One region of the Streptomyces sp. NPDC046727 genome, then DNA from elsewhere that is predicted to be linked to it. Evidence: riboswitches for the same ligand, from Rfam matches in the RefSeq annotation. Region 1 holds a riboswitch; the other holds the start of a gene.

What was found. Region 1 has a riboswitch for ZMP and ZTP ahead of ABZ937_RS00335 (glycine hydroxymethyltransferase). Riboswitches for the same ligand answer to the same signal wherever they lie in the genome.
Region 2: it holds a riboswitch for ZMP and ZTP, as region 1 does, so the genes downstream of both, ABZ937_RS27145 (bifunctional 5,10-methylenetetrahydrofolate dehydrogenase/5,10-methenyltetrahydrofolate cyclohydrolase) here and ABZ937_RS00335 (glycine hydroxymethyltransferase) in region 1, are expected to answer to the same signal.

The regions. Positions count from the first base shown of each region.
Region 1 covers NZ_JBEYYR010000001.1:63,190-67,391, reverse strand. The annotation lists gene ABZ937_RS00345 (nuclear transport factor 2 family protein) at 1-309, shown strand, start outside; gene rocD (ornithine--oxo-acid transaminase) at 310-1,518, opposite strand; ZMP/ZTP riboswitch at 1,649-1,737, shown strand; gene ABZ937_RS00335 (glycine hydroxymethyltransferase) at 1,770-3,218, shown strand; gene trpS (tryptophan--tRNA ligase) at 3,321-4,202, shown strand, end outside.
Region 2 covers NZ_JBEYYR010000025.1:2,076-6,277, reverse strand. The annotation lists gene ABZ937_RS27165 (S-(hydroxymethyl)mycothiol dehydrogenase) at 1-591, opposite strand, end outside; gene ABZ937_RS27160 (acyltransferase domain-containing protein) at 795-1,553, shown strand; gene ABZ937_RS27155 (hypothetical protein) at 1,672-1,977, opposite strand; gene ABZ937_RS27150 (nuclear transport factor 2 family protein) at 2,149-2,514, shown strand; ZMP/ZTP riboswitch at 2,603-2,683, shown strand; gene ABZ937_RS27145 (bifunctional 5,10-methylenetetrahydrofolate dehydrogenase/5,10-methenyltetrahydrofolate cyclohydrolase) at 2,709-3,557, shown strand; gene ABZ937_RS27140 (CU044_5270 family protein) at 3,562-4,202, opposite strand, start outside.

The DNA.
Region 1 (4,202 bases):
CTCACCGGCCGGGAGGAGATCGTCGCCTTCCTCACCGAGAAGTGGGAGCGCGAACGCGACTACGCGCTGCGCAAGAGCCTCTGGAGCTTCCACGAGAACCGGATCGCCGTCCGCTTCCAGTACGAGTGCCGCGACGCCGACGGCCAGTGGTGGCGCAGCTACGGCAACGAACTGTGGGAGTTCGACGAGCACGGCCTGATGCGCCGCCGCGAGGCCGGCATCAACGACGTAGCCATCAGCGAGGCCGACCGGCGCATCTTCGGCCCCCGGCCCGCCGACGAGCACGGGACCGACATCCCGCTCCGCTGATCAGTCCCCGCAGAGCACCTCCCGCAGCTGCTCCAGCCCCCACTCCAGCTCCTCCTCGCCGATCACCAGCGGCGGCGCGATCCGGACCGTCGACCCGTGGGTGTCCTTGACCAGGACCCCACGGGCCAGCAGCCGCTCGGAGACCTGCCGGCCGGTGCCCACCGCCGGCGAGACGTCCACCCCGGCCCACAGCCCGCGCCCGCGCACCGCCGTCACCCGGCCCGTGCCGCGCAGCTCGGCCAGCCGCCGGTGCAGCCGCTCGCCCAGCCGCGCCGCCCGCTCCTGGGGCTCGCCGGTCCGCAGCATCGCGATCACCTCCAGCGCCACCGCGCAGGCCAGCGGATTCCCGCCGAACGTCGACCCGTGCTCGCCCGGCCGGAACACCCCGAGCACCGCCGCGCTCGACACCACCGCCGACACCGGCAGGATCCCGCCGCCCAGCGCCTTCCCCAGGAGGTACATGTCCGGGACCACGCCCTCGTGCTCGCACGCGAAGGTGCGGCCGGTGCGGCCGAGCCCCGACTGGATCTCGTCCGCGACGAAGAGGACGTTCCGCTCGCGCGTCAGCTCCCGCACCCCGGGCAGATAGCCGGCCGGCGGCACGATCACCCCGGACTCGCCCTGGATCGGCTCCAGCAGCACGGCGACCGTGTTCTCGGTGAGCGCCGACCGCATCGCGGTCAGATCGCCGTACGGCACGATCTCGAAACCGGGCGTGTACGGCCCGAAGTCCGCCCGCGCCTCCGGATCCGTCGAGAAGCTGATGACCGTCGTCGTACGGCCGTGGAAGTTGCCGCCCGCCACGACGATCTTCGCCATCTCCGCGGGCACCCCCTTCACCCGGTACCCCCACTTCCGGGCGGTCTTCAGCGCGCTCTCCACCGCCTCCACGCCCGTGTTCACGGGCAGCACCATCTCCATCCCGCACAGCTCCGCCAGCTCGGTGCAGAAGGCGGCGAACCGGTCGTGGTGGAAGGCGCGGGAGGTCAGCGTCAACCGGTCCAGCTGCCGCCGGGCCGCCTCGACCAGCCGCGGGTGGCCGTGCCCGAAGTTCAGCGCCGAGTACCCGGCCAGCAGGTCCAGATAGCGCCGCCCCGCCACATCGGTCAGCCACGACCCCTCACCGGTGGCGATCACGACCGGCAGCGGATCGTAGGTGGGCGCGCTGTGCGCGTCGGCGGCGGCGATGAGGTCTTCTGCAGCGGTCACGGCCTCTCCCGGAGACGACTCGCATTCGACGGTGAACCCCTTCTCATCCTCGCTCGCACGGCGCACGCGGGCCGCGATCGACATGCGGCCACCGCCGCGTGTGCCCCGCCCGGCGCGCCCGGTAGGCTGACGAGCGGGCCGTGACTGGCGCGCTGGGATGGGACGGACCATCAGGGAGCGGCCCGAGTGGGAAAAGTGCCGTGCGCCTGGGCCGAACGTGAACGCTGTACGCACACCGTCCGGAGGTCCCCATGCCAGAGCAGCCCCTGTCGACCGAGTCCACCGCCTTCCGCGCCGCGCTCGACGTGATCCGTGCCGTCGAGCCGCGGGTCGCCGACGCGATCGGCCAGGAGGTCACCGACCAGCGCGAGATGCTGAAGCTGATCGCCTCGGAGAACTACGCCTCCCCGGCGACCCTGCTCGCCATGGGCAACTGGTTCAGCGACAAGTACGCCGAGGGCACCATCGGCCGCCGCTTCTACGCCGGCTGCCGCAACGTCGACACCGTCGAGGCCCTCGCCGCCGAGCACGCCCGCGAACTCTTCGGCGCCCGCCACGCCTACGTCCAGCCGCACTCCGGCATCGACGCCAACCTCGTCGCCTTCTGGGCCGTCCTCGCCGACCGCGTCGAGGCCCCCTTCCTGGAGAAGGCCGGCGCCCGGCAGGTCAACGACCTCACCGAGGCCGACTGGGCCGAGCTGCGCCAGGCCTTCGGCAACCAGCGCATGCTCGGCATGTCCCTGGACGCCGGCGGCCACCTCACCCACGGCTTCCGCCCGAACATCTCCGGCAAGATGTTCGACCAGCGCTCCTACGGCACCGACCCGGCCACCGGCCTGATCGACTACGAGGCGCTGCGCGCCCAGGCCCGCGAGTTCAAGCCGCTGATCATCGTCGCCGGCTACTCGGCGTACCCCCGTCTGGTGAACTTCCGGATCATGCGCGAGATCGCCGACGAGGTCGGCGCCACCCTCATGGTCGACATGGCGCACTTCGCCGGCCTGGTCGCGGGCAAGGTCCTCACCGGCGACTTCGACCCGGTCCCGCACGCCCAGATCGTCACCACGACCACCCACAAGTCCCTGCGCGGCCCGCGCGGCGGCATGGTCCTGTGCGACGACTCCCTCAAGGACCAGGTCGACCGCGGCTGCCCGATGGTCCTCGGCGGCCCGCTCCCGCACGTCATGGCCGCCAAGGCCGTCGCCCTGGCCGAGGCCCGGCAGCCGTCCTTCCAGGACTACGCCCAGCGCATCGTCGAGAACTCCCGCGCCCTCGCCGAGGGCCTGATGCGGCGCGGCGCCACCCTGGTCACCGGTGGCACGGACAACCACCTCAACCTGATCGACGTCGCCACCTCCTACGGCCTCACCGGCCGCCAGGCCGAGTCCGCCCTGCTCGACTCGGGCATCGTCACCAACCGCAACGCCATCCCGGCCGACCCGAACGGCGCCTGGTACACCTCCGGCATCCGCGTCGGCACCCCCGCGCTCACCACCCGCGGCCTCGGCACGGCGGAGATGGACGAGGTGGCGTCCCTGATCGACCGCGTCCTGACGACGACGGAACCGGGCACGACGAAGTCGGGCGCCCCCTCGAAGGCCGCCCACGTCCTGGACGCGAAGATCGCCGACGAGATCTCCCACCGGGCGACGGACCTGGTGGCGGGCTTCCCCCTCTACCCGGAAGTCGACCTCGGCTGAAGCACCCCTGAAAGGGGCACGGGGAACTGCGCGCCCAGCCACAACGGGCCCGCGGTTCCCCACGCACCGATCCCGCCCCATCTCTCTGCGACAATAAAAAACATGGCTTCAGACCGACCTCGCGTGCTCTCCGGTATTCAGCCAACGGCTGGCTCGTTCCACCTCGGCAACTACCTCGGCGCCGTCCGCCAGTGGGTGGCCCTGCAGGAGTCCCACGACGCGTTCTACATGGTCGTCGACCTGCACGCGATCACGGTCGCGCAGGACCCGAAGGAGCTGCGGGCCAACACCCGGCTCGCCGCGGCCCAGCTGCTGGCCGCCGGCCTGGACCCCGACCGCTGCACCCTCTTCGTGCAGAGCCATGTCCCCGAGCACGCCCAGCTGGCCTGGGTCATGAACTGCCTCACCGGCTTCGGCGAGGCCAGCCGCATGACCCAGTTCAAGGACAAGTCCGCCAAGCAGGGGGCCGACCGGGCGAGCGTCGGCCTGTTCACGTACCCGATCCTCCAGGTCGCCGACATCCTCCTGTACCAGGCCAACGAGGTGCCGGTCGGCGAGGACCAGCGCCAGCACATCGAGCTGACCCGTGACCTCGCCGAGCGGTTCAACGGCCGGTTCGGCGACACCTTCACCGTCCCGAGGCCGTACATCCTCAAGGAGACGGCGAAGATCTACGACCTCCAGGACCCGACGGTCAAGATGAGCAAGTCGGCGTCCACGCCGAAGGGCCTCATCAACCTCCTCGACGACCCGAAGGCCACGGCCAAGAAGGTCAAGAGCGCGGTCACCGACACGGACACGGTGATCCGCTTCGACGCCGAGAGCAAGCCGGGCGTGTCGAACCTCCTCACCATCTACTCCACGCTCACCGGCACGTCGATCGGCCAGCTGGAGCAGGACTACGAGGGCAAGATGTACGGCGCCCTCAAGACCGACCTCGCCGACGTCATGGTCGAGTTCGTCACCCCGTTCCGCGAGCGCACC
Region 2 (4,202 bases), on a different contig from region 1:
GGCGATGGCCGCGTCGCCGACACCGCCGCAGCCGATGACGGCGACCGAGTCGCCGCGGCCGACGTTCCCGGTGTTGATCGCGGCGCCGATGCCGGCCATCACCCCGCAGCCGAGGAGGCCCGCGACGGCCGGGGAGACGGCCGGGTCGACCTTGGTGCACTGCCCGGCGGCCACCAGCGTCTTCTCGGCGAAGGCGCCGATGCCCAGGGCCGGTGACAGTTCCCGGCCGTCGGTGAGGGTCATCTTCTGCCGGGCGTTGTGGGTGTTGAAGCAGTACCAGGGGCGGCCGCGCAGACAGGCCCTGCACTGCCCGCACACGGCACGCCAGTTGAGGATCACGAAGTCGCCGGGTGCGACGTCGGTGACGCCCTCGCCGACCGACTCCACCACGCCCGCCGCCTCGTGGCCGAGGAGGAAGGGGAAGTCGTCGGAGATGCCGCCCTGCTTGTAGTGCAGATCGGTGTGACAGACCCCGCACGCCTGGACGCGTACGACGGCTTCGCCGGGCCCGGGGTCCGGCACCACGATCGTCTCGACCCGTACGGGCTCGTTCCTGCCCGGTGCGATCACGCCGCGTACTTCCTGCGCCATGGTCTGGTCCCTTCTTCGTTTGCCTTCGCCGCCGACCCTACGCGCGACGGATCGGTGGCGTGCCGGACCACGAGGTTGATCGTGGATCTTTCCGCCACACGGGGACATGGCCGGTTGCCGTCATTCCATGATGGCAATCTTTTTGCGGGCTGCGGGGGTTTGTCTGGTGTCTCCGCCCCGCCCGGGCGTGCCTCAATGGAGCCATGCTCCCTGACGGCAGCAAGGGACGTACCGCGTTCCTGTTCTCGGCCGGTGCCCCGCCACGGCCCGGGACGGCCCGGGAACTGCAGGCGGCCTTCCCCGTGTTCGCGCAGGCGCTGGACGACCTCTGCGCGCGCCTCGACCCGTACCTCGAACTCCCCCTGCGGAGCGTGCTGTTCGCGGCGGGCGGAACGCACACGGCGGCGCTGCTGGACCGGGCCTCGTTCGCCGGTCCGGCGGTGTTCGCGCTCCAGGTGGCGCAGTACCGGCTGCTGGGCAGCTGGGGTGTCCGGCCGGACGTGCTGTTCGGCCAGGGGGCCGGGCGGATGGCCGCCGCGTACGCCGCCGGGGTGTTCTCCCTGGCCGACGCCTGTCACGCGGTCGGCACCCTGGCCCGGCTGCTCGGTGGCCGCCAGGGGCCGGCGCCGCGCTCCCCCGACCCGGCCGGTGTCTTTGCCGCGTACGGCCGTACGCTCGCCACCCTCCACCCGCGTGCCCCGCGCCTCCCGTTGGTCTCCGACGTCACCGCCCGGCCGGTGACCGCCGAGACCGCCGAGCCGGAGTTCTGGGTGATGCGCGGCCCGCTGCGGTTCGCGGACGCGGTCGGCCGGATGCACCGGGAGGGCGTCCGCATCTGGCTGGAACTGGGCCCTGGGGACCCGCTCAGCCGGCTGCTCCCGGACTGCCTCCCGGACGGCCCGGCTTCGGTGTACGCCCTGGCCCGGGACTGGCCGGAGCTGCGGGCGGGGAGAGCGGGGTGAGCGGCACCGACGGCGTGGGCGGACTGAACGGCGTGCGTGGGGTGGCGTGAAGGCTTCTGCCCGCGCACAGCGGTGAGGGCCGCCCCTGCCGGGACGGCCCTCGGGTACGTGGGGCGGGTCAGGCCCTGACGGCGGGCAGCAGGCCCAGCACGGGCGCCACCGGGCCGGTGACCTGCCACAGCTCGTTAAGCCGGTTCAGGTCGTCGATCTGGTCCATCGCGCGCGTCTGCTCGGAGACCCGCGGGACGCCGGCCCTGTACTGCGCCGGGATGTGGCTGACGGTGAGCGAGTCGACCGTGGCCATGGGGCTGAGCCGGCCGGCGCCGGCTGCGCTCGCCTCGGCGGCGTGCGCCAGCGGCGCGGCGAGACCGGTGACCCCGGCGGCGACACCGAGGGCGGCGACGATACGTCGTGTTGAGATCATGCCCTCAGCAACGGCCACGGGCCCCGGCCGGACACGGGCGGCGGGCCCCGCTCACCCGTGAGGCGGAGCACGGCGGCTGCGCTTGCCGAGGCCGCCGGGGCGGAGGAGTCTCGGAGATGGGGCCGCGCGGCCCGCTCCCGGACGGGCCGCGGGCGCCTGAAGGAGGTCACCATGGGTACCGCGATGGGGTCCGCGTTCAACGCCGAGACACTGCGCCGGGGCATCGAGGGCAACACCGGCAACAACCTTCTGTCGCTCTATGCGGACGACGCGGAGATCCGCATCGTCGACCGCAACAACCAGCCCAGTCACCCCACGGTCCTGCACGGCCGCGGCCAGATCGCCGAGTTGCTGGACGACATCTACAGCCGCGACATGACGCACAAGCTGGAGCAGTGCGTCGTCCAGGGCGACCACGCCGCGTACAGCGAGTCCTGCGAGTACGAGGACGGCACCCGGGTCCTCGCCGAGTCGATGGTCACCCTGCGGGACGACAGGATCGTCGATCAGCTGATCATCCAGGTCTGGGACGAGTAGGGGATCCGGCCGGGTACGGCGGGCACCGGCACCGGTGCCGGTGCCCGCCGCGCTGCTGCTCGGGTCGTACGCACTCTCGGTTACGCTGTACGCGGGCCGTGACTGGCGCTGAGGTGGAGCACCACCGGGGAGCGGCCCGTGGTGGTTGCCGCGCGCCTGGGCGAGAGAGTCGATCCAGCTCAGGAGTGTGCAGCATGACCCAGGCCCGTCTGATGGACGGTACCGCGCTCGCCCGCCGCATCGTCGAGGAGACCGCGCGGCAGGCCGCCGTCCTCACCGAGCGGACCGGCACCGCGCCGTGTCTCGCGACCGTGCTGGTCGGCGAGGACCCGGCCTCCGTGACGTACGTCCGGATGAAGCAGAACCGCTCCCGCAAGGCCGGCATCGAGTCCCGGCACGTCGCGCTGCCGGCCGCCACCACGACGGACGAACTCGTCGGCACGCTGCGGGAGTTGTCGGCCGATCCCGGCGTGCACGGGATCCTGCTCCAGCACCCGGTGGGCGACCATGTCGACGAGCGGGCCGCGTTCGAGGCGATCGCACCCGAGAAGGACGTGGACGGAGTCACCTTCGCCTCGTTCGCCACGATGAGCTTCGGGCTGCCGGGCTTCGTCTCCTGCACGCCGGGCGGCATCCTGCGGCTGCTGGACGAGTACGGCGTCGACCCGGCGGGGAAGCGGGCCGTGGTGGTGGGCCGCAGCGCGATCCTCGGCAAGCCGGTGGGCATGCTGCTGCTGGCCCGGGACGCGACCGTGACGTACTGCCACTCGCGCACCCGGGACCTGTCGGCGGCGGTCCGCGAGGCCGACATCGTCGTGGCCGCGGTCGGCCGGCCGCGGCTGATCCGCGGGCAGGACATCAAGCCGGGGGCGGTCGTGATCGACGCGGGCTACAACCCGGGGAACGTCGGCGACGTCGACTTCGACTCGGCCGTGGAGCGGGCCGCGCTGATCACCCCGGTGCCGGGCGGTGTGGGTCCGATGACCATCGCCACGCTGCTGGAGCAGACCGTGCGGGCCGCCGCCCGGCAGCTCGGGGTGTGAGGGGTCAGCGCATCCAGGCGGTGTACTGCATGACGTCCCCGGCCTTCAGGCCGTACCGGGGGTCGGCCTTCGTGGCGGTCAGCTCCAGGCCGAGTACGGCTCCGGTGGACGGGTCCATGATCAGCATGCGCCGGGCTCCTGGACCGTCGACCACATAGGCCTGTCCGCTGCGCCCCAGCCGGTCCGTCACCTGGCCGACGGGGCGCAGTCCCGGGGTGCCGGCCAGGAGCCGGGCGAGCGTCGCCGACTCACGGGCACCGAGGGTCCAGTGGTCCAGCAGGGTGTCGACGGCGTCGAGCAGCTCACCGGGGTGCGGCTCGGTGTGGAGGTAGGCGGCCTCCCGCAGATAGTCGCGCAGCCGTGCGACATCGTGCGGCGGCGGCGACTCGGGAGGGGCGTCGCTCCAACTCGGCGGATAGGTCTGCCGGCTGATGACGTGGCCGTCGGCGACCAGGCGGGGACGCTCACCCTCGTCGCTGAGGACGGGACGGCCCGGGTGGCGCGGGTCGGTCGCCACGACCAGCTCCGTGTGACTGCCGTCCGGCTGCCAGCGGACGATGGTCTCCTGGGGCACGGTGATCGGGGGTGCGTGGTCGCTCATGCCCATGCTCCACGTCTGCGCGTGCGTGCCCTTGCGCAGGCCCG